One region of the Pectobacterium cacticida genome, then DNA from elsewhere that is predicted to be linked to it. Evidence: predicted binding sites of a transcription regulator. Region 1 holds the regulator's gene; each other region holds the start of a gene.
What was found. The regulator CRP, encoded in region 1, controls carbon source genes, mostly activating them, when cyclic AMP is high. The targets are predictions, from matches to a motif close to ATGTGANNNNNNTCACAT.

Region 1 (7,674 bases):
TCCCGCTAACGCATTACCGCCTATACCATTAGCAAAACCACGGGATAACACCCTATCGAACCACTCTTTCAATAATGCCGGGCAGCTATATGTATAAAAAGGGTGTTGGAAAACAATGAGCTGATGTTCACGTAGGAGTTGTTGCTCGTAATGAGTATCGATAAAAAAATCAGGATAGTGCGCGTAAAGATCGTGAACAGTAACATTGGGCAACCGCTGTGCCGGTTGCAATAAGACCCGGTTTGCTACCGAATCCTGTGGTTCAGGATGGGCATACAGCAGCAAAATTCTCGGTGGCTGCGACATCATTCCCCCTCCAAAGCGTCGTCATAATAATCATTTTCCGTTACCATGCAGCGCAACGACTAAAATCAGGACACCCCATGCCCTGATATACCCACAATTTAACATACTCTGAACATACGGCGCTTTATGATTGTTTTCTCTTCTCTGCAAATTCGACGTGGTGTGCGCGTTCTGATCGACAACGCGACAGCAACCGTTAATCCTGGCCAGAAAGTCGGTCTGGTTGGTAAGAATGGCTGTGGTAAATCTACACTACTGTCATTACTGAAAGGTGAAATCAGTGCCGATAGTGGCAGCGTGACATTTCCGCAAAACTGGTCTCTGGCTTGGGTCAATCAGGAAACGCCAGCCCTGGATAAGCCAGCGTTAGACTACGTCATTGACGGCGACCGTGAGTTTCGCCAATTGGAAGCCGCGTTACAGACAGCCAACGAGGAGGACGACGGCAACGCTATCGCCACCTTGCACGGTAAACTGGATGCGATTCAGGCCTGGACGATTCAGGCCAGAGCCTCAAGCCTGCTCCATGGACTAGGGTTTTCCCAGTCACAGCTACAGCAACCTGTTAGCGCCTTTTCCGGTGGCTGGCGAATGCGTCTGAACCTGGCGCAAGCGTTGATCTGTCGTTCGGACCTGCTATTACTCGATGAACCCACTAACCACCTCGATCTGGATGCGGTAATCTGGCTTGAAAAGTGGCTAAAAAGCTATACCGGTACGCTGATACTCATTTCACACGATCGTGATTTTCTCGATCCAGTCGTGACAAAGATCCTGCACATCGAGCAGCAATCGCTCAACGAATACACCGGTAACTACTCTTCGTTTGAACGCCAGCGCGCCACCCGCCTTGCACAGCAACAATCACTCTACGAGCATCAACAGGAGCGCGTCGCGCACCTGCAACATTATATTGACCGTTTCCGCGCAAAAGCGACCAAAGCAAAACAGGCACAAAGTCGAATTAAGATGTTGGAACGTATGGAGTTGATTGCTCCTGCGCATGTTGATAACCCTTTCCGCTTCAGCTTTCGCGCTCCAGAATCGTTACCTAACCCATTAATAAAAATGGAAAAGGTGAGTGCAGGATATGGCGACAAGCTGATTCTGGAATCGATAAAGCTTAATTTAGTGCCAGGTTCCCGTATCGGGCTGCTTGGTCATAATGGCGCAGGTAAATCCACATTAATCAAGCTGCTTGCCGGCACGCTTGCCCCCCTGAAAGGCGAAATCGGGCTAGCTAAAGGCGTCAAGCTCGGTTACTTTGCCCAGCATCAGTTGGAGTTCCTGCGTGCGGACGAGTCACCACTACAACATATGGTGCGTCTGGCTGAACGAGAAACGGAACAACAGTTGCGGGACTACCTCGGTGGCTTCGGCTTTCAGGGCGATAAGGTTACAGAAATCACTGAACGCTTTTCCGGCGGTGAAAAAGCCCGTTTAGTTCTGGCGCTGATCGTTTGGCAACGCCCTAATCTCCTGTTGCTAGACGAACCCACTAACCACCTCGATCTGGATATGCGTCAGGCATTAACCGAAGCATTAATTGATTTTGAAGGTGCACTGGTTGTCGTTTCGCACGATCGACATTTGATCCGTTCGACTACTGACGATCTTTATCTGGTGCACGACCAGAAAGTAGAACCGTTCGACGGTGATTTGGAAGACTACCAACAGTGGCTGGTCGGTCTGCAACGTCAGGAAAATTCAGCCTCCGAAACACCAAAAGAAAATGCCGCCAATAGCGCGCAAAATAGAAAAGATCAAAAACGTCGTGAAGCCGAGTTAAGAGCGCAAACCCAACCGTTGCGTAAAAAAATCACTAAGCTTGAACAACAAATGGAAACACTGTCGAAAACATTGGCCACATTTGAAGCCCGGCTGGCAGATAGCGCAATCTATGACATCAGTCGCAAGGCAGAGCTTACCGACTGTCTGCAACAACAAACTAAGGTCAAAATCGAGTTGGAAGAAACGGAGCTAGCCTGGCTGGACGCACAGGAACAATTAGAGCAGATGATGCTTAATGAATAAGCATCGTCTTTCATACCACAAAGGAGTAGCGAGCAGTAAACCGCTCGCTATTTCATCACCGCACTATTCATTAATGCCAAATCAACAACACACAGGCGGCGGTCAGCAGTCCCATAGACACATTAAAGATAATCCACGCTTTTTTACTTCGTAACAGCCGACCTATCATTGTGCCGAATCCTAGCCAGATAACACCGGACACCAGATTCACCAGCACAATCCCGATGCTTATCGCGATGACAGAATGGTTATACTCTTCACCCGCCAGGCTAAAACTGGCCACCGCGCCCAGCGCCATTAGCCATGCTTTCGGATTCAGGAATTGTAGTAGCCACCCCTGATAAAGTCGGATCGGCTGAGGAGGCGCAACAGAGGTTTCCAGCCGTTCATAAGCCGCCGTAGCGATTTTCCACGCTAGCCAGAGCAAATAGGCGCTCCCCAGAACTTTAAGGATAAAGTGCAGAGAAGGATAAATGAGGATTAGTCCACCAACGCCGAATGCCACCAATAGCAAAATGCTCTGCATACCCAACATAATACCAACCATGAGCCACAGAGAACGCATAAAGCCAAAGTTCGCGCCCGAAGTGGTTAACAGCATATTATTCGGACCTGGTGTAATGGCCGCTACCCACAAAAAACCCAACATCGAAAGAAATAAACTTAGTTCCATTATTTATGGGCGCTCCGGACCCAAATGTTGTACCAACTAGCAGCATTGAAGCTAACAGTGTGATATTGATCATACAAGAGCCACCAACAAGATTTTCGTCTTCTTTATGCCTAACCACTTTCATCCACTACGCGGCGCCCATAATCCACACCTGCAAACACTTTTACCACGCCTAATTCGTCGTTCTGTATCGTTCTTACCCATCTGGCAATCACTTGAATTACCCGACGGCGATTTTGTCGATCTGGCGTGGAGCGAAGCACCGGAACAGGCTAAGCACAAACCACGCGTGGTGTTATTTCACGGGCTTGAGGGCAATTTTTACAGCCCCTACGCTCATGGCCTGTTACAAGCCTGTAAGCAGTACGATTGGTTGAGCGTTGTCATGCATTTTCGCGGATGCGGCGGCAAACCCAACCGTATGAAGCGACTGTATCACTCCGGCGAAACCAGCGATGCCAGTTATTTTCTGCGCTGGATGCAGGAAACGTTGGGCGATGCCCCCACTGCCGCCATCGGCGTTTCTCTTGGCGGCAATATGCTAGCCTGCCTCCTCGCCCAGCAGGGCAGCTCTTGTTACCTGTCCGCGGCCACGATTGTCAGCGCACCGTTGATGCTTGAGCCTTGTAGCCGTCGGATGGAACAAGGCTTCTCCCGACTTTATCAGTATTACCTGCTGCATCTGCTGAAACAAAGCGTCGGCCGTAAGCTAGACGCCTATCCGGATACACTACCGATTCACTTTTCGCAGTTGAAGCGCATTCGCCGATTACAGGAGTTTGATGACGTCATTACCTCTCGTATCCACGGCTTCAGCGATGCTATAGACTATTATCAACGCTGTAGCGCCTTGCCGTTGCTGTCCCAGATTCGTAAACCGCTACTCATCATCCACGCGAGGGACGATCCTTTCATGACGCCAGACGTTATTCCCGATCTATCACAATTACCTTCTAATATTGAATATCAGTTAACAGAACACGGCGGACATGTTGGCTTCGTCAGTGGCACCTGGTTGAAACCGGAAATGTGGCTGGAACAGCGTATTCCTCTTTGGCTTAACACATTTTTGAACCACGCCGCTGATGCCTCTTTATGAACCATTTTACTCAGGAATTATAACGTGATTATTCCCTGGCAACAGCTCGATCCAGATACGCTGGATAACATCATTGAAGCTTTCGTTCTGCGCGAAGGTACGGATTATGGCGAACAAGAATGGTCGCTAGCACAGAAAGTGGAAGATGTTCGCCGGCAACTGAAGTCCGGTGACATCGTGTTAGTATGGTCTGAGCTACATGAGAGCCTCAATATTATGCCGCGTGCTCAGTTCAATGCCGGAGAAGATACCCCTTATTAACGTAGCGAACGGTATCACAGGGCAGACTAAGCATGTTTAAAACTTGCGCGATTATTGAGGATATGCGTAAGCACTCTCACTCTACTTTGTAGGTTAACCATCACGGAGTCACGCGCCTTATGTCATATCAGCATCCGATTATTGCGGTAACTGGCTCCAGCGGAGCGGGTACAACTACAACCAGTCGGGCCTTCCATAAGATTTTTCAGCAACTCCATCTAAGTGCGGCCCGATTGGAAGGCGATAGCTTCCACCGCTATACCCGTCCGGAAATGGATATGGCTATCCGCAAAGCGCGTGATTTAGGGCGCCATATTAGTTACTTTGGCCCGGAAGCGAATGATTTCAGTCTGTTGGAACAATCATTTATTGAATACAGTCTGCATGGACGCGGCCAGACGCGTAAATATCTTCATACTTACGACGAGGCGATTCCTTACAATCAAGTTCCCGGAACGTTTACTCCGTGGGAGCCGATGCCGGAACCCACCGATATTCTGTTTTATGAAGGGCTGCACGGCGGCGTAGTCACTGAGCAAAACGACGTGGCACAGCATGTGGATTTACTCGTCGGCGTGGTGCCGATCGTTAACTTAGAGTGGATACAAAAACTGATGCGAGACATCAATGAACGAGGTCACTCGCGTGAGGCCGTAATGGACTCCGTCGTCCGTTCAATGGAAGACTACATCACCTACATCACGCCACAGTTCTCTCGTACACACATTAACTTCCAGCGCGTACCTACGGTGGATACCTCTAACCCGTTCGCGGCTAAGTCAATTCCGTCACTGGATGAAAGTTTCGTCGTCATTCACTTTCAGGGGTTGGATGCTATTGATTATCCCTATTTACTCGCCATGTTACAGGGATCCTTTATTTCCCACATTAACACGCTGGTCGTTCCTGGCGGGAAAATGGGGTTGGCGATGGAATTAATCATGGCACCACTGGTACAGCGATTGGTTGAAGGGAAAGCGATTAAATAAGCGCGACAGGTTCGGCGATATCGCGCTCAGAGAAACGTTATGACAACGTTCTAATTTCGTAGCTGTGTGTTACCTTAACAATATTACTCAACATTAGCGCTACTGAGCAGTATTTTTCCGCTGATAGTGCAGCAGCGCGTTCAACAGCATTATCGGTCAGATTTTTGCCCGTAACGATAAAATGCAGATTGATATGAGTAAATAAACGCGGCGTTTCAGACCGTCGCTCTGACGTTAATCTCACCTCACAGTCGGTCATATCATTACGCCCTTTTTGCAGAATCGACACTACATCGATCGCGCTACACCCTCCAACCGACATCAACACCATTTCCATCGGGCTGGGCGCTTTATCACCGGAATTACCATCCATCAATATCTGATGCCCTGACGCGGACTCCCCCAGAAACGTTAAACCCTCAACCCATTTCACCCGAGCTTGCATGATGCTTCCCCGCTAAAATTTTTTTGAAAACTTATATCTTAACTGTACAAAAGTCAGCAAAATTCGGCGCGTTGTCATACTGACGCGAGACAACACAAGACACATCCTCAAAGCTGTGTTAAAACAAAAATAGAATAGACTGTTTCTGGACGCCCCCTGAAACGAAGAAGATGATGGCGTAACCAAACATACCTCAGTTATGTTTACGGTGCGGCAAGACAGCAACCGGAAATCAGGGGGTACAATGGTTCCAGTATATTCCCTGACATCATTCTGCCTAGACTAAATTTTATTTTTAGCAGTTAAACGCGCCGTACAGGGAACTCTGACCCCTGTAATTTGCGTAGTAAATTACAACAGAGGATGATAGCGAATGGTTCTCGGCAAACCGCAAACAGACCCAACTCTCGAATGGTTCCTTTCCCATTGTCACATCCATAAGTATCCATCGAAGAGCACGCTGATTCACCAAGGTGAAAAAGCAGAAACGCTTTACTATATCGTTAAAGGCTCTGTCGCAGTGCTAATCAAGGATGAAGAAGGCAAGGAAATGATCCTTTCCTACCTCAATCAAGGCGATTTTATTGGTGAGCTTGGCCTATTCGAAGAAGGTCAGGAACGCAGCGCCTGGGTCCGAGCGAAAACAGCTTGTGAAGTTGCAGAAATTTCTTATAAAAAATTCCGCCAACTTATTCAAGTCAATCCAGATATTCTCATGCGTCTATCTGCTCAAATGGCAAGTCGCCTCCAGGTAACTTCAGAAAAAGTGGGCAATCTTGCCTTCCTTGATGTCACTGGCCGTATCGCACAGACTCTACTTAACCTGGCCAAACAGCCTGATGCCATGACACACCCAGATGGCATGCAAATAAAAATTACTCGCCAGGAAATTGGACAAATCGTTGGCTGTTCACGTGAAACCGTGGGGCGTATTCTAAAAATGTTAGAAGATCAGAATCTGATTTCTGCTCATGGTAAAACGATTGTCGTTTATGGCACTCGCTAACGCCTTGTAAATCGGCATAGGGCGCAGTTCTTATGAACTGTGCCCCTCCGCGTCACCCGGCATGCGGGTCCGCACCGGGCGGTTTGGGAAGTTGAGGCCAAGAGATGAGGCACTCCCAGACTGTCGAGCCATTGCTGGGTTAAAATACCCTATTGAATAGTTTGGCACTGTATCTCCTCCCGCAGCGGCTGTTGAGCCACCGTCGCACTGACTCCCATTGCACATAACGCCCAGTTCACCGTCTTACCACTCTTCCATTGCTTGAGCTGGATTGCCCTGAGCCGATGTATCCAGCTCGCCGCCAGACTCTTGGCGTTTGCGCTCCCCCTCACGCAAGTGCACTTCGCTTCATTCGTTGTGTTGTGATCAACTTATGGCAGGACTTTCCCCCGCAGGAATGTGCTCATGCTGGGCGCAGCACAGCAAAAAGCCCCTGTCTTGCGACAGGGGCTTTCCACTTGTTTGATGCCTGGCAGTTCCCTACTCTCACATGGGGAGACCCCACACTACCATCGGCGCTACGGCGTTTCACTTCTGAGTTCGGCATGGGGTCAGGTGGGACCACCGCGCTATCGCCGCCAGGCAAATCTGTTTCATTCCGACCGTTACTTAACATGACTCCCTTCTTTGTCATCTCCGTAACCATCAGAACCAATCCTAAAACAAGCTGAATATCGTTCTCTATGCGTCTTTCATCTCTCAAAACACCTTCGGTGTTGTAAGGTTAAGCCTCTCGGGTCATTAGTACTGGTCAGCTCAACGTATCGCTACGCTTACACACCCAGCCTATCTACGTCGTCGTCTTCAACGGCCCTTCAGGGGCATCTTGTGCCCAGGGAAGACTCATCTCGAGGCAAGTTT
Region 2 (7,674 bases), 1.1 Mb from region 1:
CTGGCTCGATTTTCAGGATGTCCTGACCTTCGAATTGCGCGATAGAAACAAAATCGCTGCTCAGCAGGCGATACTCGGTGTCATCCTTACTGAGTGGGAAAGGATCTTGGTAATAGAAGGGTTTATTCGACATTTTGTTCTCACTTGCAATCGTATGAATGAGTGAATTTTCACCTTATCGTATGCAACATCTTATTATTAAGGCGCACGATTGCGGCATCTGCGGGGGTGCCGCGAATACTCAAGTAGTAATCCCTTTCATAGTAGGGTTTTTCATTGGGAAGTACTACTTTGGTGCGTCACAATAATGGGTGTTTTTGCAAGGTGACGCGGAGGGAAAGCATCAGGCGTCCTATGCTGGGAAAACCTATTCTCATCCAGAGAAGATGTTTTCCTGCTGTTCAAGAAGGTGGTCAATCATCCACAGTCCGGCTGGGCCGGGCGGATGGGGTTTAGACCAGACAATGTCCACGTCAATCCACTGCGGCCAGCCCGCGACCGGCAATTCCACCAGCTTATTCTGGTCGTATTGCGCCACTAACCAGCGCGGCAGAATGCTCCAGCCATGCCCCTGCTGCGCCATTTCCAGTAGCATAAGGTAGGACGGCGCAGACCAGACTATTCCTTGCGGTTGTGGCTGGTCGCTACGTTTATAGGTATTGAGATAGAGCTGGCGGACTGTCGCCAGTTGGCTGCGGGTCACGCTTTTTTCTTTGGCTAGGGGGTGGAATACCGACACAAAGACGGCCATTTCCGTTTTAATCTGCAAGCGTGCCGCGGCTATATCGGGCGGATAATCTGCCTGCGCGCGCAATATACCGACATGCGCACGATGCGTTTGCAGTAGATCGATGACATCATCGCCTTCCGCTATCAGGCATTCAAATTCAATATCGGGAAAATGGTGAGCGAACCGCTTGAGTACCGGTTCGTAATGCGCAGCTTGCCAGATATCGGATAACACAAACGTCAGACGTGGCTCGATATGGTCGGCCAAACGGATCGCCAACTCATCCAGGGCTTCACTGGCCGACAGGATCGCCTGTACATGAGAAAGTACCTTTTCGCCTGCTAGCGTGAGTACAGGCTGATGACCCGATCGATCAAATAGCACTAACCCCAGATCGGCTTCCAAATTGGCAATAGCGGCACTAATGGTGGATTGGCTTTTATGCAATCGCCGTGCGGCGGCGGAAAACGATCCCGCATCGACGGTCGTCACAAAGGCTAACAGGGATTCGGGTGAATAACGCATCCTACCTCTATCGGTTTTATCGATGGAAACTAACTTTATTCTATCATTTTATACGATGATAATCGGGCCGTAATACAGTGTCATCCATGATAATGGTCAGAACACATCCGCAATAAAGATAGAGTGAATAGGCTATGCAGAACAAAACCAATAAAACCTTACGTGAACGCTGGTACCATGCCATAGGCTTTGAGCTGATTGCATTAGCGATCTGCGCGCCAGTCGGTGCCTGGTTGTTGAATAAACCGCTCTTTGATATGGGTGCATTGGCGGTTATGCTATCCAGCATTGCGATGATATGGAACATGATCTATAACGCGATATTCGATCGCCTATGGCCTGCCGATCGCGTACAACGCCGACTCGCTGTGCGTATCGGCCACGCACTGGGATTTGAAGGCGGTTTCATTCTGATTGGGTTACCGCTGGCGGCGTGGATGCTGAACATCACCTTATGGCAGGCACTCAAAGTGGAGATCGGTTTCTTTCTGTTTTTCCTGCCGTATACCGTGCTGTATAACTGGGCCTATGATGCGCTACGGGAACGTATGATCGCTCGCCGTCGTCACACTCGCCAGATAGCGGGCCATTCCCGTCTACGCTGATTCCGGGTGTTAGCGTAGGCAGGTTTAGTGCCCTAATACGCATGTTGCCGGAATCACCACTATGATATGGCGCAGCATCAGGATGTTATGTTGATGCTGCTTCCTATTTGCCTCGCTGAGATTTCTTTGCCGTGGGGAGCTTCCTAAAGGCGAAAAAGAGTTGCACGGTGTTACACAGTACCAGGAAGGCCGTGACGATAAAAACCCAGCGGAAGCCCATCATCGCGGATACGCCGGAACCGACTAACGGCCCCAGCACGTTGCCCATATACATAAATGATTGGTTATAACCAAAGATGCGTCCCGTCACCTGCTGACTACTGTACTTGACCAACAGCGCCTGTACGGTTGGCATTAATGCACCATCGGCAAAGCCCAATATAAAGCGCAGAAGGCCAAGCTGCGTGGGGGTTTTTACCATCGCCATCACCAGAAACAGTAGTACGCTGATCGCCAGTGCGGCGATCAGGATGCGATGCGCGCCGATCCTGTCGCCTAATCGGCCGAGACGGGGAGCGGATAGCAGGGCGGAAACGCCAGGAATGGAAGCAATAACGCCGCTAATGAAGGCAATATTATCCGAACCAGGTGTGAGATCGCGGATGAATAGCGTGAGGATTGGGCTAATTGAACCGTTCGCCATCTGGATCATCATTGTCGTAATGAATAGGCAGATAATCAGCGTTGGATAGGGTAATGAAGCAAAAACCGCTTTCCCGCTGAGTCGATTTTCTTTGGTAACCCTAACCACACTTTCTTTAATCGCGAAGAGCGTAATAAGAAAGCAGATGAACAACATGCCGCCCGTAATGAAAAAGACGAAGCGTAACCCAATATAATCGGCCATAAAGCCGCCAAATAAGGGGCCGAGGATCACGCCGGCAATCTGCCCGGTCGATAACATACCCAGCGCCCAGCCGCTTTTTTCGCGCGGAACCTGCGAGGCGATCAGCGCCATCGCATTGGGAATATATCCAGAGGTCAACCCCATTAATGCGCGCAGAATAAACAACTGCCATACGTTGGTCGCTAATCCTTGCAACGACATAACGATCGCCATGCCGAGTGCGGCACGCAACAGCATAAGCTTGCGGCCTTTACGATCGGCGAGGCTCCCCCACAGTGGGGCAACGATGGCGGAGATGATAAAGGAGGAACTAAAGATCAAACCGGACCACAGGCTTAGCGACTCGTGCGAATGAACGCCAAGCTGCTCAATGTACAGCGGCAAAAAGGGCAATATCTGGCTCATTGCCAGCCCGGTGAAAAAACATCCCAGCCAGGCGGAGAAAAGGTTAAGTTTCCAGGTTTCCATGGGGGTCGTAAGAGGCCTTCAGCAGCGAATAACCAGTGACGAAATGCGTGGTCGTGTGCGTATAAAGTGCGCTAACCGAAAACGAGTAGCATTCAACTAATAACGAACGGTGACTAAAGTTTCGCCTTTTACCCAGAGCATAGCATAGCTAACGATAGCGTGATCACTGGTGGTAATGATTCGCAACAAAAGAAATTGGCCTAAGGAGCGGCTCTGGTTCAATGCTATTTTTTTGTGATGTGCATCACAAAAAAATAGCATTTACCGTACCGAGGTTGTAATATTTATCGCCGTAAGGCGGATTCCGCCAGGTAAGACAAAATCGTTACTCCATCGCGTTGTTCAATCAATGAGTAAGTAGAATCAAGATGAAAAAAGTGCGTAATATCTTCAAAAAAATGCTGACGGCTTATCTGAATACGTATAAAAACGTACCGCCCGGCGCACAGTTTTAAGTCATGTGCTATGCATGATATCGGTCATCGTATTGGTGGCCGATATCATTTAATGACTGCCTTCTGTTAAGAAAAGCCTGTTTTGATAAGTACGCTTACAGATTTTTCTTATGCCTCTACTCCTTAATTCAACGCGAATCCGGTACAATTCCCCTGACCGTTGGTCGTTCACCGGCTGTTCAAGATTCCCTCTGTGTTGTCCGCATGCTAATCCCGCGTTTGGCCTCATGCGTGATGAAGGTCAGAAGTCGTTTTCCACACAGCTGAAACGATTACTATAAATAAGTGTCATGATAGGTGTAGCGCGTTTTATGCGGTGCACTGTTAATCACTTAAAGACAATCATCATGAAAATTAAGCAAACTTTTACCAGGGCATTACTTCATCCTCGCTATTGGACGACATGGTTCGGACTTGGCGTACTGTTTTTACTCGTTCAACTTCCTTATCCCTTACTGATGAGAATCGGCCGTAGTGCCGGTCGGCTATCTCGTCTCTTTCTTAAACGCCGGGTAGCGATTGCCAGGCGCAATCTGGAATTGTGCTTCCCGACGATCTCAGACAAGGAAATAGAAAAGCTGATCGACGGTAATTTTGCTTCTCTCGGAATGGCATTAGTCGAAACTGGCATGGCCTGGTTCTGGCCCGATCGTCGGGTGCGTCGCTGGTTTGATGTTTCAGGGCTTGAGCATTTACATAGGGCTAGCGCAGAGGGCAGAGGCGTGATGGTAATCGGTATTCACTTTATGTCGCTGGAACTCGGCGGGAGGGCGATGGGATTATGCCAACCGATGATGGCAATGTATCGCCCGCACAATAATAAAGTGATGGAAATGGTGCAAACCTGGGGTCGTTCACGATCGAATAAGGCGATGATTGATCGCAGGGATCTGCGTGGTATGGTGCACGCGTTGAAACGGGGCGAAGCGGTATGGTTTGCTCCCGATCAGGACTATGGCCCTAAAGGTAGTATTTTTGCCCCATTTTTCGCGGTAAAAAATGCAGCGACTACAAATGGGACATATACAATCAGTCGGTTAGCGAAACCCGCGATGATGACCACGGTGCTGATTCGTAAATCGGATGCTTCTGGCTACCAACTGGTCATACAGCCTGAATTACAGGATTATCCGTATCATGATGAACAGGCAGCCGCGTGTTATATGAATAAAGTCATTGAAAAAGAAATCATGCGTGCGCCTGAACAGTATCTTTGGCTGCACCGCCGTTTTAAGACGCGCCCGGTTGGCGAAGTGTCGCTCTATGCATAACGCGGTAGCGCCGTATGAACAGTACGGCGCTCGCGGCATTTACTCTTTCTCTAATAGCATTCCACGTGCGGCAAAGGGTTTTCCGGTTGCGCCGACACGTTCGTGGCGTGCCAAGTAACGGTAGCAGCCTGCGGACAGGGCTGCGCCGATGAACCAACTGAAGTTGGCCGCATCACGCCATTGTGGGATAAAGCTGATGATAAGCCCGATAGCCACGGCGGGAATGAGCGCCATTAGCGCGTTCGGGTTGAAGCCGTTTCGATACCAGTAACGCCCTTTTGGCGTTGCGTCGAAGAGATCGTCCACATAGACTTTCCCGCCTTTGATAACATAGAAATCCATTAGCAGAATACCGAAGAGCGGGCCAATAAAAGCGCCAAGCACATCCAACGTGTAGTGAATCAATTCTGGTGAATTAAACAGGTTCCAGGGCGTAAGCAGGACGGAACCGACGGCGGCGATCATACCGCCAGTGCGGAAACTAATATGCTGTGGCGAACAGTTTGAAAAATCAAAGGCTGGTGACACAAAGTTGGCGACGATATTGATCCCGATGGTGGCGATGATCATCGTCAGTACGCCAAGCGCAACAGCGACGCCACTACCGATGTGTGTGACGGTTTCGATAGGGTCGGTAATCATGCGGCCAAATAACGATTGGGTTCCTGACACGATAATGACGGTGATAATGGAAAACAGCAGGAAATTAAAGGGAAGCCCCCAGCGATTGCCACGGCGGATTTCCTGCATACTTTTACCGTAGCGGGAGAAATCGCCAAAGTTCAACAGCGGGCCGGAAAAATAGGAAACGACCAGCGCCGTGGCGGTAAGCATTTGCCAGGTTTGTTCTCCTGTCGTCAGCGTTTTGCTACTGAGTGTAAATGAGATATTTTCCCAACCGGTCTGGTAAATAATCCAGGCGGCCAGCAGCGTCATCACGATATAAACTGCCGGGCCGGCGAAATCAATAAAGCGTTTAATCGCGTTCATACCGTGCCAAAACACCATGGCCTGTAAGAACCACATGATGCCAAAGCAAATCCATCCAAGCGTTGACAGGCCGAGCCAGTGACTCTGCGTTAGCGGTGCAAGGTTCGGATAAAATTTCAGCAATACCAACATGAGGGCATGAGCGGCCAGGTAGGTTTGGATTCCGTACCATGCAAAGGCGATTAGGCCGCGGATCACTGCGGGTACATTGGCGCCAAACACGCCAAAGGCCTGGCGGCAAATGACCGCATAAGGCACACCACTCATCTGACTGGGTTTGGCGACGAGGTTGGCAAAAATTTGCACAATACAGATCCCCACCAGAAGGCACAGCAGCACCTGCCAGCTTGCTAACCCCAAGGTGAAAAAGCTGGCTGCGACTACGTAGCCTCCCATGCTATGCACGTCTGACATCCAGAAGGAAAAAATGTTGTACCAAGACCAGGTTTGAACGCGGGTCGGCGCCAAATCCGCATTACAGAGTCTGGGGCTGTACGTATTATTGTCATTACCTGTGTTGATATGTTCTGGCATGGAATCTGCTCCTTTTACCTTGGTCGTAAAGCGAATGACGTTGTTGGTAAAAGACGTTGCACGAATCAGGCCAAAATTCATTTTTTTGTATACATAATCAATAAATGGTGTGTACGATTTATGGAAATATTGATGACGAGAAGGTGAGATGAATTACACATACGGGTTTGAAAATGCGCCATTCCCTCAGCAAAAAGATGATGTTATTTATCAGGCGCTGGTGGATGCCATTGTGGAACATCAACTGTTGCCGGGAACAAAATTGCCGGAAGAAGCGCTGGCTGAAGTATTTTCTGTAAGCAGAACGGGGATCAGAAAGGTCTTACAACGCCTCGCCGTGGTGCAAATGGTCACCTTAACGCCTAAACGTGGTGCACAGGTGTCGACACCATCGGTTGAAGAGGCACAAGAAATTTTTCAAACTCGCCGCTTAATCGAATGTGCCAATCTGCCAGCAGTGGTCGCACACTGCCGCTCTCCCCATCTAACGGCATTGAATAAGCTGGTCGCGGCAGAACAGCAGGCGCACGCCGATCAACACGGGGCGGAAGCTATCCGATTGTCTGCCGCTTTTCATATTCAGCTACAGGCGATTTCTGGCAATACGGTATTAACCGGGATGGTTTCACAATTAACGCTGCGCTCATCGCTGGTTATCGCCGCTTACGGCGCGCCGTGGCAGCAAGGGTGCCGCTGCCACGACCACCACCATCTTCTCATGCATCTACGGAATAAAAACGTTCCGGCGTTATCAGAGACGTTAACGCAGCACTTCGATGATATTGTTGCGAGCCTGCGCTTTGACAGAGATGAAAACGCCGAGCCTGACTTCAGCCGCCTGTTCGGCCATATGAAGGAGAAGCTTGCGTGAAACCGCTTTTAATTCAGGTTATTAACCCTAATACCAGTATTGCCATGACGGAAACGATCGGAATGGCCGCACGTGCGGCGGCGGCGCCAGGGACGGAAATCATGGCGGTGTCTCCTTCTCAGGGCGTGCCTTCTATTGAAGGGCATTTTGATGAGGCGATAGCGGCGATTGGCGTGTTGGAACAGATCAAGCAGGGGAAAACACAGGGCGTCGACGGACATATTATTGCCTGTTTTGGCGATCCTGGTTTGCTTGCGGCCCGTGAAGTTGCCTGCAAGCCAGTTATCGGTATTGCTGAAGCCGCTTTTCATATGGCGACACTGGTCGCTACCCGCTTCTCCATTGTGACTACGCTACCGCGCACTGTGATTATCGCGC
Region 3 (7,674 bases), 1.1 Mb from region 1:
TAGGGTTCATGCCAGCAGCAACAGCTTTGAGGCCTTCAGTGATAATAGCCTGCGCCAATACGGTAGCGGTCGTGGTGCCGTCGCCTGCTGCATCATTCGCTTTTGAGGCAACTTCTTTCACCATCTGCGCGCCCATGTTTTCAAACTTATCTTCCAGTTCGATTTCACGCGCAACAGATACACCGTCTTTAGTAATCGTTGGTGCGCCAAAGGACTTATCCAAAACAACGTTACGGCCTTTAGGGCCCAAAGTCACTTTTACTGCATCAGCAAGTACATTTACGCCGCGCAGCATTTTTACGCGAGCGTCATTACCGAATTTTACGTCTTTAGCTGCCATGGTGTATTTCCCTTAAATTCGTTCAGTTCAGATGATTACGCGCAATTACGCTTCAACAATTGCCAGAATATCGCTCTCAGACATGATCAACACTTCTTCGTTATCGATCTTCTCTGCCTTGACGCCATAGCCATCATTGAAAATAACGATATCGCCAATTTTCACATCCAGCGGTTTGACTTCGCCATTTTCCAAGATACGTCCATGACCTACGGCCAGAACTTCACCACGGGTAGACTTACCAGCAGCGGAACCAGTCAGTACGATACCGCCAGCAGATTTTGACTCGACTTCTTTGCGCTTGACGATCACGCGGTCATGCAATGGACGAATATTCATTGATAGCTCTCCTTTGAGAAAGTCCATATCGGTTTAGGTTAAACGCCGACTACACCCTCATAATGCTTCTGCCTACATAACAACCGTTACGCGTTCATAACCACTATGCGTTCATAACCGGCCTTGTGGTGTTCTAAGTGGGGGCGTTTTTCTGCCCTTCAAGGGAGGAAATTCACTTTTTTTGCGTTAGGGGATAGCGCCTCACTGAGGAATGATAAAAAAACAATAATTATCAATGAGATAACCATTTACTGCATTTCGATTCACCTCTGGCATCAGCGATCTTCACGGTCATTCTGGTGCTCAATATTCCTACTATTGCCATCCTTACGCTGATACTCTCCTTCAAAAGTGTTACCACCAGAAGGCGACGCACTTGAACCAGAGCGCCAAATATGCAGATGGGGCATCAATTTGAGCGTCAGCCTCTTTTGCACTGGCGGTAACAACAGCAGTAGCCCGAGAAAATCCGTCAGGAAACCCGGTATCAGTAACAGAAAACCGGCCAGCACCAATGACACGCTTTTTACCATTTCCGCCGCTGGACTTTCACCCGCGGCCATTTTTTGCTGCATCTGAATCAGTGTCTTCATTCCCTGATTACGTACCAGGGAGACCCCCACGCAAGACGTGAAAACAACCAGTAATAAAGTCATGGCGACACCAAGCACCTCGGCTACCTGAATAAATAGCGATATCTCGATGTATGCCAAAAGAAAAATCAGTAATAACGGTAACCAGCGCACCCGGTTCTCCTCTGTTTTTATGCGTACTGCCTGTAATAAAACGCGTGTGAATAAAATGAGTTAAGCCAACGCGATTGAAAATGTTATGTGCGACATTATCCATGGGGTAAGTAAATTGCTCGCACATTCCAACCATTCTGCACACCATAACTGAATAAAATGGGCGCGGGATTGCTCATTTTCAAGGCTTGATTGAATAAATTTCACTTTAGCAGAGGAAAGGCTCGGTATCGGTGTCATGCTCACCGCGGTGGTCTGCGATGGGGTAACGACACTGGCGCTATCAGCCAAATCTTGAGCGAACCGGAAGCGATTGTGCGTTGACGCCAACCGATTGGAATGGAAGACGTTGATGCAAGGTAATAACGATCGGCTACGACGTCTATGTGAAACGCGCACTCACAAAGGAGTGCGCGCTAACCGGATTAGAAAGAAACCGTTACAGAACCAAAGAAGGTTCGTCCTGGTACGAAATAGTTGTTACCGGTTGTGGAGCTGTACCCTCCGGAAGAGGTAGTCTTAGTCGGATTTTTATCGAATAAATTGTCGATACCTGCATTGAGTCTTACATTCTTGGTTGCTTTATATTGACCATTTAGCCCCCAAATCATATAAGGATTGCAGATCCTTGCCGTTCCTGTATTTCTCCCAACGACATCACAGCCCCCCAGCATTCTTCCATAATACTGAGCATTCAGCGAGGCAGTGGCCTTTTCATTGATGTCCCAATCAAGCGACGAGTAACTCGTGAATTTGGAGCTGGTCGTCAGGTTATTCCCCGAAGAGTCTTCCGCTTTCGTCATGCGCGTAAAGTTATTACGTAATGTCAGCTTATTCAGCCAAGGCCCTTGTCTTTCTTGAATAAGGGGAATATTCAGCGTCGCCTCGATCCCTTGCGTACGCGCGGTATCCAAATTAGTTCTTTGCAGCCAGAAGATATCATCAGGGTCATTACCCGTCTGACCATACAGATACCCCAAAGCGGATGTGGCGATCTTGTCTTTGAAACGGCTGTCAAAGAACGTCAGACCGACCTGCCAGCCGCTATTATCATATAACCCGCCGATTTCCCAATTCTGAGATTTCTCCGGTTTAAGATTGGCGTTGCCTCGGGTGAAACAGTCAACAATGTTTTCTCGCTCAGGAGTAGACTTCCCGAGGTAACCGTCAAACGGCTGGCAGGATGTGCCTCTGGATGTCTCGACAAATGATAAGCTAGCTTGCCGAATGGTAGGGACTTTGAAGCCTTCGGAATAGCCGCCTTTGAAAGTCCAGCTGTCCGTAGGTTGATACACCAGATAAGCGCGCGGCGTCGTCGCTTCACCATAGTCCGTATCGTCATAACGCAGGCCTAGCGTCAAGGTGAGATCATCAAGCAGGCTAATCTGGTCCTCCAAGAACAGTCCTTGGCTTTTAACCTTTCCATAGGTCTGCCCGAGCGTACCCGATCTAGGTTCTGCCCCCATGGACGATGGGTTATCCAGTTCTTCCTTTTTCCACTGTGCCCCCAGCGTCAGACTATGAGGAAGTAAAAGATCGAAGGGAATATTGATGTCCCCCTCAACAACGGTGTCCTTGCTCCATAGCATCCCACTACGCTCGCCCGAAATAGCGTTATTGGATATAACAGGAATACCTTCTGAGAAGTTCTCATATTTATTTTGATAGGCGGCGAATTTTACGGTGCCGAAATTGAGAAGCCCCTGATAGTCGAAGGAGTAATTTTTACGTTCCAGCTCACTAATACCACGTAGAGGAACGCTATATTTACGACCATTCTCAGAGACTGTCCCCTCAAGCCCTTCCTCTTTACCGCGCATGAACCCGATTGTCATCCGATGGTTATCGTTCATTTGCCAGGCTAAATCCGCACCAAAATTAGTACGTTTTTTACCTTCCCGCCCTCTTCCCCAACGGAGCCCATTGATCGCATTGCCTTTGTTATCAAAATCGGCAGCGTTACTTTCATCTGCGGCTCTTTTGCTCCAGGAGCCGTTCATCTTGACCGAGAATCCATTACCTAAAGGCCCTCCCAACACCGCGGTATAAGTGTTGGTTTCACCATGCTTAGATTCCTGTGGTATTTCCGTTCCCATCGTTAAAGAGCCATTCCATTCTTTAACGTTTTTTTTCGTTATGATGTTAACCACGCCGCCCATCGCATCAGACCCATACAGTGAGGACATTGGGCCACGGACAATTTCGATACGTTCGATGGATTCAATAGGAATCCAGTTAATGTCATCAAAATAGTTTTGCTGCGTGGTTTTAATACCGTTGCTGGAACCGACACGCTTTCCATCAACAAGAAGCAACGTATAGGCCGCAGGCATACCACGAATCTGAATTCCCGATCCGACGTCATTACCGATTGCTTTCGATACCCCCGCCGCTTGCGACAGAATATCAGCCAGATCGGTGGCTGACTTGGCGACATTCGACTGTAATTCTTCCGCTGTGATGACAGAAACACTTGCCGGCGCATTTTTTATGGTCTGTTCAATACCTGATGCGGTGACCACCATTGTATCTTCATAGGCGTCATCTTGAGCGGCAAAACTCACTGCAGGCGCTAACAAAAGAGGTAAATAAGCCACCTTGCCCGCTACGATGGAACATTTTTTGAGATTCACTTTACATCCTTGAAACGTAAAAATAAGAATGATAATAGCAACCATTACCATTTTCAATATTTAGTATCTAAATGTTTCGAAGCGGTAAAATATATGGCTATTTAGTCAATTTCATAAATTGCGCAGGCGAAGGCGTGTGCTTTTAGCAACAAGGAGATGAGGTGACAGCGTATGCCCAGAACAGGCACCACCCCTTAAAGCACGTCATGTAAACGAAAACGGGCCACTTGAGTCGCCCATTTTCTCACTAACGCGAAGGTATCAGCGCACTACAGCGCCAGAAAGAATCCGGCAATGCAGGCGCTCATCAGATTAGAAAGCGTACCCGCCGCCACCGCCTTTAACCCCAGACGGGCGATATCCTGGCGTCGGCTCGGTGCCATACTACCCAAGCCGCCAATGAGGATGGCAATAGACGAAAGGTTGGCAAAACCGCATAGCGCAAACGAAATCACCGCTTTAGTGTGATCCGACAGCACCTGCAACCCCGCAGCGGAAACCAGATCGTCCGCTTTTAGGTATTGGCTAAAATTCATATAAGCCACGAATTCATTGACGATCAGTTTTTGCCCAATAAAAGATCCTGCTACGGCTGCTTCATTCCACGGTACACCAATTAAAAACGCGACAGGTGCGAATATCCACCCCAGGATGAGTTCCATTGACAGGTTCGGATAGTCAAACCACCCGCCGATACCGCCCAAAATGCCATTAAGCAAAGCAATCAAGGCGACAAACGCCAGTAGCATCGCCCCCACATTCAATGCTAATTGCATACCGGATGCTGCGCCGCTCGCCGCCGCATCAATAACATTAGCCGGACGATCATCTTCACCAACAAAGCCGACCACCTCATCATGGTCGCGCGTTATTTCTGTTTCCGGCATCATCAGTTTGGCGAATAGCAATCCGCCTGGCGCCGCCATAAAGGAAGCGGCTATCAGATAATCCAACGGCACGCCCATTTGTGCATAGCCCGCCATCACCGATCCCGCAATGGAGGCCAATCCGCCACACATCACGGCAAACAGTTCTGAACGTGTCATGTTGGCGATATACGGACGCACCACCAGCGGCGCTTCTGTTTGCCCTACAAAGATATTCGCGGTAGCAGAAAGTGATTCGGTACGAGACGTCCCCAACAGCTTTTGCAATCCGCCGCCTAATAACCGGATGACCCACTGCATCACGCCGATGTAATACAGCACAGCGATAAGTGAAGAGAAAAAGACGATGATAGGTAAGACGCGGAATGCGAAAACGAACCCACCGCCGCCGAACACGTCAAACATTTTGTCAGAAACCAGACCGCCAAATATGAAAGAGACCCCCTGATTTCCGTAGGCGATAACATTTGCGACACCGCTCGTCATACTTTCCAGAATATTACGCCCAACGGGCACGTATAGCACCAACGCACCAATACTAATCTGAATTATTAAAGCCCCTACTACGGTGCGTAATCTGATCGCTTTACGATTACTGGACAGCGTAACCGCGCATAAGATCAGAACAAGCATGCCGATAAGACTCATCACGAGTTGCATGTACAGTTCCCTATAATGCGTAAGAAGAAAACATAATAAAAGATTGTTCTGCCTGGGTAATTATTACGCGCTGGCGAACGAATCCTATACGCTAATAAATTCAAGTTTCAGGCAGACGACGGGGAGATAACTCAACACGCTTGTATCAACAGATGATTGAGGATATCTGACATAGCCAGTAAACATGCAACTTGAAGTATGCCGAGTATAAAGATAGGTCGATCAAGGTCGCTAATTTATGTCACAAATATTGGCAACGTCGAATGCACAAACACACAAAAAAGTGATCTAGATCACAATTACAGGCACAATATGGCAAATCGGAGTGGCAGATATGGCTACCAATGCAGGCAACAATAGTAGGAAGACGGCATAAACATATTTTTATTGGCGGGTGTGATCCGCGCGTTACGTCGGCGTAAGCCGTCCAAATAGGCGATACGAATTCTGCCAAAGTGCTTTTGCAATCTCCGCTGGTGATTCTGGGCGCAACTCACATAGCGCGTGAAACACACACGCAATACGCTCAGGCCGATTGGGCTGACCTTGATAGCCATACATCGGCATGTCAGGGGCATCAGTTTCCAAAAGCAGGCGATCTAACGGCAATTGTGCGATGGCCCGACGCGTTTTGTTCGCCCTGGCATAAGTTATTGTCCCGCCGACGCCAATGTAATAGCCCAATCGAATAAAGGCCTGCGCCTGTGCCAGACTACCGGCAAACCCATGAATGACACCAGTGCGAGGCATATTCATGCGACGAAGCAATTGTGCAAGTTTATCGTGGCTGCGCCGCGAGTGCAGGATTACCGGGAGATCGTGCTCTTTTGCCAGCCGAAGTTGTGCCGTGAGGAAAGTAAGCTGCCGTTCTAACTGTGGTTCAGCCATATAACCATCCAACCCTATCTCTCCAACTGCCACCAGCTTCGCCGGTAAACGACGCAATGCCTCTTCCAGACGGGACAGATCGCTTTCATGATGTTCAGCAATATAAAGCGGATGAAGGCCAAGCGCAGCATACAGCGAAGGGGTAGTGCGAGCGAGCGTCAATACGCGCGCAAAATACGATGATGCCACGGCTGGAATAATGATGCTTTCAACACCGGCCGCCTGTGCTAACCTCAAACTTTCGGGTAATTCATCGTAAAACAAGGGAAAATCGAAATGACAGTGGGTATCGATAAAACGGTAATGTGCAGACAGCATGTCGCGCGTCTCCGATAAGATTGACCCCGTCAGAATAAGGCAATCTAATCGCCAAACAAACGACATCCCGCCAAATTACGCTGGCAGAACCGAGCTTGCCGTTAATGGAGAGCCTCAGTGTAACGTGGTTTTCTCCGAGGATACTTCTTCATGCGCTTTACCATAGCCCTCTTGTAAAACGCCAGACAAGTAATTGTTACTCCCTTCCAACCAGGCGCAATCGCTGTCAAACCAATCGGCCCACAGCGCCAGGAAATTCCCTTTCCACTGTTTCCATTTGCCAACGACGATATCGCTATTCATCATTAACCTCCTGATAAACTGTCGAAATGCAGTAAATACGCGGACAGTGTGTCAAGAGAATGTGACAGCCGCATGGCGCGGCTGTGTGCTCTACATGACATCTTTTACTTTATATCATGTCCCACTATCATGCACGGCGTTAAGGTCTTTTTTTACCCGCAAACCAGCTAATCAGAAACAGAATAATTCCGACGACAAAAACGATTTTCGCTGCGCCTGCGGCTGTACCCGCTAGGCCACCAAAGCCCAGTGCTGCGGCAATAAGCGCAATAACTAAGAATATAATTCCCCAACGGAACATACGTCCTCCTTTCCTGATAAGCGTGAAAATCGTGGCGGCCGCTCTGATGATCTATCACAGAGGGTATGAGATTGGGTTATCCACCGTTCGGATAACCCGATAAGAAATATGTGGGTTATTTAATTGTCAGATTATTTTTGACGCTTTTCACGCCATCGACGGCTTTCGCGATGCTTTCGGCGCGGTCAGACTGGGACTTGTTATCAACCTCGCCACTTAGTAGCACAACCCCATCTTGCGTTTCAACGCTCACTTTGCG
Region 4 (7,674 bases), 580 kb from region 1:
TTTGCACCTTAAGGCGAACCTCTCCCGGCGCTTTACTCGAACGCGGGTATTGATCTTCCAGCTTGCGACCCACCATCATTTCAATCAGCGTATCTTCCTGTAAGTCACTGACCGGGCGCTCACCGATAAACTGACCATCGCGGAAAACGGTAATGTCATCGCAGATTTGAAAGATTTCTTTGAGGCGGTGGGAAATATAGACAATGCCGCATCCTTGAGATTGCAGCTCTTTAATCACGCTGAATAGCGAAGCGGTTTCGGTATCCGTCAGGGCATCAGTGGGTTCATCCATGATGATGACTTTTGACTCAAAGCTCAGCACCTTGGCAATTTCTACCATTTGCTGATCGCCAATCGACAAATCTCCAACCAGACGGCGGCTGTCGTAGTGTAGATTAAGGCGCTTCAGCAGCTTATCAGCTTCCGCATACATCTTATTCCAGTCGAGGCGGCCAAAACGGTTGGTAAACTCACGCCCAAGAAAAATATTTTCGGCAATCGTCAGTTGGGGAATCAGGTTAAGCTCCTGATGGATAATACCGATACCAGCTTCCTGAGATGCTTTCGGCCCGTTGAAATCCACCTCTTGCCCCAGAAAATGGATGCTGCCAGCCTCTTTTCGATAGATCCCGGTCAGGACTTTCATCATGGTGGATTTACCCGCACCATTCTCGCCCACCAGCGCCATCACTTTTCCCGGATAGACGTTGAGCGCCGCACCGGACAGCGCCTTAACGCCGGGAAAAGATTTCGTGATGCCTTGCAGTTGCAGTAAAGGTTGCATGGATGCCTCAGAACGTTACGCCAGCGCAAAGGATGACATTGGCATACGGAGAGCACTCTCCGCTGCGAATGATGGCCCGACTTTTGCCGCTTTGGGTTTTAAATTCTTCATGGCTAACATAGTGCAATGCAATTGAGTTTCCCTGGTGTTGTTCTAGTTGCTTCAATTGCTCAAGTAAGGCGTCATGAATTGCGGGGTTTTTTTCAACCATCTCTTCCGCCAGAATAGCGGCTTCGACCTGCATTTCACTGGTGACAACACTCACTACCTGCAAAAACGTCGGCACATTATGTGTTAATGCCAGATCAATACGCGCCGTCGTTGCAGGAATCGGCAAACCCGCATCGCCAATAGCCAGAGTATCGGTATGTCCGAGTCGAGCAATCACGGAAGAAATATCTGAATTCAATAACGCTGCTTTTTTCATTTTCTTATTACCCTACGAGCGAAACGTTTCGCTCGTGGCATTCTAGAAAAAGAAGGGAGAAAGGCAATGAAGAAACTGAGAAAATGTGATCGTTATCGAAACGTTTCGCTAACAAAAAAATCGTAAAGAGGAGGAGGATTTGACTGTTGCTAGTAAGCGGCCTAATGAGGAAAAGTACACGCAAGTGCTTCTAATCGTGTAGCAACAACGCCTTCAGCCAGAAGAATGATGGGAATATATGATAAATGAACACGGACAAACCGAACTGTTTCTTTTCAACTCTACTACTTATTTCTTTATGACTGTAAAAATCATCCCCCGTTATAGGTCGAGGGATGATAGGAAAAAAATCAAAACGCTTATATACTCAATGCCAATAATTCAGTATCGGCAACACCAACGAGCTCAACGTTAAACCCACATGGGGTGTCCACATGATGTTCATGTCCGCATGAGTTATCATCATGGCCTTCATATTCACCTGAATGATGTCCATGATCTCCATCAGATCCGAATCCCATCCCCATATCGCTTGACGACAGGTTACCAACTAGATCGCCAAAGACGTCTTCATTGAATTTTGCCCAGCAATCAAGTAAAGGTTGCGCAATATTATCAAGAATCACACCATCGATAAGTCCATGTTGAATATCGTCAATAATACTGGGGATATTAGTAATACAATTATCACCAAATATTGGTTTCAAAATATCGATAACTCCCTCAGTTAATGCTTTGATGGGGATTTGAATCAATTCGGCATCATGTTGAAGATGGGCCGTTATATATTGCTGATCTCTTTCGACTATCTCGCCAATACAATCTTTTATTGAACATAACACTCCACTAATATCACCATTTCCAAGGCTATCAATAGCATCTCCAGTTGAACCAACTACAGTACCAATAGCTTGCCCTGATTCAGCTCCCCACATTGCAAAGTGATGAACCACTATTTCAGTACCATGCACAGCATCATCAATGATGGTAGCTGCCCCATCGACTACGCCATTAATGACGGGCATCGGTTCAGTGAGATCAGAAATAAACTCAGTCGTTCCACTAACAACGTCATGGATACCTGTGGCCGTAGAACTGATAACATTAGCTACTGTTGTAACGGTTTTCGATTCAACTTCACCAACAAAATTCAGTGCATTTCCGAAAGAAGAAAAAGCATTGTTTAAGATCCCCATACACACATCTCCAATATGGTATATACCCGTAATACTTCAAACTGCATGTATGTTGGCTGCGTTCACTCCCCCGAATCACTTATTTTAGTAAACTCATCAGGGTGAAATGAGAGATATCCTACCTCTCACCGGAGCCCAGTCGTAGCTGGACGAATTCGTTCACGAAGATTTTTCTCTTTTCTTCCGCCGTCCTGCAACTCGAATTATTTAGGGTATAAGAATAGATAGATAGTTAAAAATTATAGCTAAATATAAAATAGCCATCATGGCCATATAGATGTGGTCATGCGAATAAAATTTAGCCTACGTTTTTAAATATTCCTAATTTTTACGAACCTTAATTATTGTTTTATTTTTGTTAAAAAATGGTTAAGTTTTAACTATAACCACCAAATAAAATACATAGCATATATTTGCATAAAAATAAAAAAACATAATTAACAATAATATACATTATTTGACGACCATGTTGTTTTTCTTATATTTCAATAAAAAACAAACAGAAAGATAATGGTTATTATTGGGTTTGTTAACATCAACGATTTTATTATTCAGATATATCTGATGATTGGTAATAATAGAATGGCATCGATATGATCAAAAATGGCGGGGGAATCCCCCGCCAGTAGAGAGTAAATAATGGTTCAATCGAGTTTACGAATCTGCTTCACATCTAGTTCGACGGAATTGAAATCTTTATCTAGTTCCCCCTGAATTTCCACTTTATCGGTGGGGGAAATCATCAGCCCATTCCAACGCTTGTGATCGATTTCGACTTCCATCGTACCTGTTGCATCGCGGAATAGGTAGTTCTCATCACCGATCCGTTTTTCTATATTACCGCTTAATGTAACCCAACTGTCATCACGCAAATCTTTAGCCTTAGCTACCGTGGTGAGGGCATTCTGGGAATCCACAAATCCTCCTTTATGTGTACCAACGGCTGGCATTTCTGGGTTGACGAAACCACCGCCACTTTGTGCGGCAAATGCGGGGGCAGAAACCAGAGCGGTAATAGCGAGTAATGCAGCTACTTTTTTCATGTTTTACCTTCCTTAATGTTTTGCCTGTCGTTTCACAGTCAACAATTTCGCAGTCAACCTGCGGAAGTAATCGGTCTTCGAGTAGGATTAAAACAAGCCGTTCTTAACAGAATCTTAAGAGATCGATTTTTATCTCTTTATTTTTATAGATTGCGTAAATCCCCTCAATTTTTGCGATTTGCCCTGTACACGTTGTTTATCTATTTCGTATAAAACCCGTAAAGGCACGAATACGGCGGACAGTACATAACTTGCGAGGCGGCCATGAGAGTCTTGTTAATTGAAGACGATCGCCTGATTGGCGACGGCCTGAAAGCGGGGCTGAGTAAACTGGGTTTTAATATTGACTGGTTCACGGAAGGAAAGGCTGGCGCCGCGGCATTGGAAGCGGCGTCTTATGACGCTGTCGTGCTCGATCTCAGCCTGCCGGGTCTGGATGGCATGGATATCCTACGCCAATGGCGTCAGGCTGGGCATGATGAACCGGTGCTAATTTTGACTGCCCGTGATGCTTTGGAACAACGTGTTGAAGGGCTACAGCAAGGTGCTGATGATTATTTGTGTAAGCCTTTTGCACTGATGGAAGTCGCTGCTCGCCTCCAGGCATTAATTCGTCGCCGTCACGGACAGCTACAACCTACCCTGACGCACGGAGCCGTTTCCCTTGAGCCTGGCTCGCGAAGCGTCACGCTAAACAATGAGCCGTTGATATTAAAATCCCGTGAACTCGCATTACTGGAACTTTTTTTACTTAACCCAAACCGTGTGCTCACACGCGCGCAATTGGAAGAAAAACTCTACGGATGGGATGATGATGTCTCCAGTAATGCGGTTGAAGTCCACATTCACCACTTGCGTAAAAAGCTGGGCAGTGGGTTTATTCGTACCGTACATGGTATCGGCTATATTCTAGGAGACGCCTCTTGAACCGTCTCAGCCTGCGCCTACGCCTGATTACCGGTTTTACACTGCTGACCCTGATGTGCTGGAGCGTAGCCAGCCTGCTTGCATGGTATCAAACACGCCATAATATCAATGAGCTATTTGATACCCAGCAAATGCTGTTCGCCAAACAATTGGCTGTCATCAATCCCGATGAATTGCGAACGCAATCTGTTTCTTTGCCCAAAACCAAAAGATTGGTATCTCAAAACCGTGGCCGACAGGAAGATGATGCGCTGGCCTTCGCCATTTTTACTCGTGAGGGGAAAATGGTATTGAACGATGGTGAAAACGGCAAAGATTTCATCTTTGACTACCGACATAACGGTTTCACTGACGGCGAGTTACGCGATGATGATGATGCCTGGCGCATCGTTTGGCTGACGACCGCGGATAACCGTTATGTCATCGCCGTCGGACAAGAATGGGAATACCGTCAGGATATGACGCTGGATATTGTAACAACTAACTTGATGCCATGGTTATTTGCGCTACCAATCATGTTGGCACTGCTATTCTGGCTAGTAACGCGCGAGCTCTCACCGTTGAAACGAATTACCACCGAGCTTGAGCGGCGCGCTCCAGACGCAAGCACTCCGCTGGCGGCACAGCACATTCCGCAAGAAGTTCGTCCGTTAGTCAACGCATTGAATCACCTATTTTCCCGCATCAGCGATATGCTCGTCCGCGAGCGCCGTTTTACCTCAGACGCCGCACATGAATTACGCAGTCCGCTGGCCGCGCTGAAAGTTCAGACTGAGGTTGCGCAACTAGCCCATGATGATGAGATCATGCGTCGGCATGCATTAATTAACCTGGATAAAGGTATCGATCGCGCCTCTCGATTGGTGGATCAGCTCCTGACGCTGTCGCGGCTGGATGCAGAATCGTCCCCTGAAGGGATGCACCCCATTGAGTTCAATGAATTACTGCAACAGGCGGTAATCGAGCACTACCACACAGCACAAACCGCGGGTATCGAACTGACGCTGGATTTACCGAACACCCCGATTATTCGGCAGGGTCATCCGTTGCTGTTGACTCTGCTGGTGCGCAATCTGTTGGATAACGCCATTCGCTACAGCCATCGAGGGGGGACGGTAAGTCTGACGCTGACGGAAAATAGCGTTAAGGTCGCCGATAACGGGCCAGGCCTCAGCGATGAGGCCCTAGCAAGAATTGGCGAACGTTTCTATCGTCCTCCCGGACAGGAAAAGTCCGGCAGCGGTCTGGGGATTTCCATTGTGAACAACATCGCCAAACTGCACCACATGCAGGTTACGTTCAGCAATCAGCCCGAAGGTGGGCTGGTTGTTATGGTCGTCCTGCCACAGAATTCCGACTAACCGTGGTACGAACGTCTCCCCTTCACAATACTGACAAAGGCCAATCGCTTCCATCGGCCACGAAAGCATACCTGACCACGCTAGAACGCTCTCGTAGCCAGCAGCAGATCAGTCGCGATTACCAATATGACGTAACGCACGGCCCTGCATCAGATTTCGCTCAATATGTTCAAGAGAGACGTTCTTGGTTTCAGGTATCAACCATAATGTCAGCAGAATAAACAGAATATTGAGGCCGGAGTAGATCCAGAAGGTGCCAGCGCTGCCCAGGTTATTCAACAGCGTCAGGAAAGTTGCCCCTACAACCATATTGGCAATCCAATTAGTGGCGGTCGAGCAGGTAATCCCAAAGTCCCTTCCTTTCAACGGCTGGATTTCAGAGCACAAAACCCAGATAAGCGGGCCGGCACTCATTGCAAAGCCGACGATGAACATCAATAACATCAGGACAGCAAAGTATTGTACTGACGTGGAGTGGATCCCTGTATGCATCAAGATCCCTAAGACGCCCATCCCGGATGCCATGACAATGAACCCCAGGAGCAGAGTTGGTCTACGCCCCCACCGATCGACAAGCGCAATAGCAATAAAGGTTGCCAGCACATTGGTCAGACCAACTATCACCGTACCCCACATCTGTTGGGTGGTGTTCGTATAGCCCGCCAGCTCAAAAATTTTAGGCGCATAATACATAATCACGTTCATACCGGTAAATTGCTGCATAATCTGTAGCAGTACACCGAGATAAACCGCACGACGGAAATTTTTGTTGTCTTTAAATAAAGACCAGCCGGACTGTTTGATCTTCAGACTGTCACGGATTTCATCCAGCTCACGTTTGGCTTCCTCGGTGGTATCACGCAAACGCAGCAGGACCCGCTCAGCATCGATAAAACGCCGTTTAGCAGCAAACCAACGCGGGCTGTCGGGTAAAAAAATAACGCCAATCAACAGCAAAATAGCCGGAATAATAATCACACCGAGCATCCAACGCCATGCGCCGCTGTAGCTGAAAGCGGTATCAGACAAATATGCGCCGAGAATACCGATGGTGATCATCAGTTGATACATCGAAATCATGCTACCGCGAATTTTTTCTGGTGCAATTTCCGATAAGTAAAGCGGTGCCGTATAGGAGGCGATACCGACCGCCAGCCCAAGCAATATGCGTGAAATAATTAAGATTTCCACGTTCAGCGCCGTGGCAGAGAACAGGGAACCGACAACAAACAAAATGGCCCCAATCATCAAACTTTTCTTTCTGCCCAGACGAAACGAAAGCCAGCCACTCCCTACGGCCCCGATTGCAGCGCCAAACATCATGGAGCTGACCACCCACTCCTGAGTATGTACGCTGATTTGAAAGTCATCTGCAATAAAGGGCAATGCGCCCGCAATTACGCCAATATCCAGACCGAATAGCAAACCGGCTAAAGCAGCAAGAAAACAGACGAAAAAGGTCATCATTCTTTTTGAATGCTGTAATTTACTTTTTTCAGGCACGATGCCCTCCATTGAAATGGATTCGGGATAAATTAAGGGTAGGAGGGTATGGCGTGAAAAAACGTGATAGCAGTCACGTAGTGTAAACGATTACACCTTAAACTGATCAGGATATCAATTAAGGGGTTTGAGGCTGTAGCCCCCATTGATTAAATGGGGGCTCGGTCTGACGTTTGTCTGAACGCGTCTACCTCAAGCTCAAGTCAGCATAAGTCCTGTAATGGATTCAGTTAAATTTCAACCTGTGTTCCCAGCTCAATCAACCTATTGGGCGGGATTTCAAATTGATCCGCCGCGCGCAGCGCATTGCGGCTGAGCATGATAAATAGCTTACCGCGTAGGCGCAGATACCATGGCCGTTCACCGATAATCAGCGACTCATTCGACATAAAGAAAGATGTTTCCATCATGTGGCAGGTTAATCCTTCCTGCC

Region 2: the regulator CRP is predicted to act here: its motif matches at 3,408-3,425, upstream of azuC (stress response protein AzuC).
Region 3: the regulator CRP is predicted to act here: its motif matches at 5,887-5,904, upstream of RFN81_RS16200 (NupC/NupG family nucleoside CNT transporter).
Region 4: the regulator CRP is predicted to act here: its motif matches at 1,295-1,312, upstream of rbsD (D-ribose pyranase).

The regions. Positions count from the first base shown of each region.
Region 1 covers NZ_CP133656.1:495,805-503,478, reverse strand. Annotated here, with positions in the region: gene kefG (glutathione-regulated potassium-efflux system ancillary protein KefG) at 1-306, opposite strand, end outside; gene RFN81_RS02370 (ABC transporter ATP-binding protein) at 433-2,340, shown strand; gene RFN81_RS02365 (LysE family translocator) at 2,411-3,013, opposite strand; gene RFN81_RS02360 (hydrolase) at 3,120-4,112, shown strand; gene RFN81_RS02355 (YheU family protein) at 4,137-4,373, shown strand; gene RFN81_RS02350 (phosphoribulokinase) at 4,493-5,362, shown strand; gene RFN81_RS02345 (OsmC family protein) at 5,400-5,807, opposite strand; gene crp (cAMP-activated global transcriptional regulator CRP) at 6,181-6,813, shown strand; rRNA gene rrf (5S ribosomal RNA) at 7,281-7,396, opposite strand; rRNA gene RFN81_RS02330 (23S ribosomal RNA) at 7,534-7,674, opposite strand, start outside.
Region 2 covers NZ_CP133656.1:3,463,689-3,471,362, reverse strand. Annotated here, with positions in the region: gene fumA (class I fumarate hydratase FumA) at 1-133, opposite strand, end outside; gene RFN81_RS15850 (LysR family transcriptional regulator) at 374-1,255, opposite strand; gene RFN81_RS15845 (multidrug/biocide efflux PACE transporter) at 1,390-1,860, shown strand; gene RFN81_RS15840 (multidrug efflux MFS transporter) at 1,964-3,175, opposite strand; gene azuC (stress response protein AzuC) at 3,544-3,630, shown strand; gene lpxP (kdo(2)-lipid IV(A) palmitoleoyltransferase) at 3,978-4,901, shown strand; gene RFN81_RS15830 (NCS1 family nucleobase:cation symporter-1) at 4,941-6,425, opposite strand; gene RFN81_RS15825 (GntR family transcriptional regulator) at 6,574-7,296, shown strand; gene RFN81_RS15820 (aspartate/glutamate racemase family protein) at 7,293-7,674, shown strand, end outside.
Region 3 covers NZ_CP133656.1:3,555,042-3,562,715, forward strand. Annotated here, with positions in the region: gene groL (chaperonin GroEL) at 1-340, opposite strand, end outside; gene RFN81_RS16185 (co-chaperone GroES) at 386-679, opposite strand; gene RFN81_RS16190 (FxsA family protein) at 955-1,425, opposite strand; gene RFN81_RS16195 (TonB-dependent receptor domain-containing protein) at 1,851-4,103, opposite strand; gene RFN81_RS16200 (NupC/NupG family nucleoside CNT transporter) at 4,328-5,605, opposite strand; gene RFN81_RS16205 (TatD family hydrolase) at 6,014-6,811, opposite strand; gene RFN81_RS16210 (CsbD family protein) at 6,926-7,114, opposite strand; gene RFN81_RS16215 (DUF1328 domain-containing protein) at 7,254-7,415, opposite strand; gene osmY (molecular chaperone OsmY) at 7,531-7,674, opposite strand, start outside.
Region 4 covers NZ_CP133656.1:4,033,462-4,041,135, forward strand. Annotated here, with positions in the region: gene rbsA (ribose ABC transporter ATP-binding protein RbsA) at 1-784, opposite strand, end outside; gene rbsD (D-ribose pyranase) at 792-1,211, opposite strand; gene RFN81_RS18330 (hypothetical protein) at 1,571-2,407, opposite strand; gene RFN81_RS18335 (YgiW/YdeI family stress tolerance OB fold protein) at 3,052-3,450, opposite strand; gene qseB (quorum sensing response regulator transcription factor QseB) at 3,715-4,377, shown strand; gene qseC (quorum sensing histidine kinase QseC) at 4,374-5,738, shown strand; gene RFN81_RS18350 (sugar porter family MFS transporter) at 5,847-7,241, opposite strand; gene kup (low affinity potassium transporter Kup) at 7,472-7,674, opposite strand, start outside.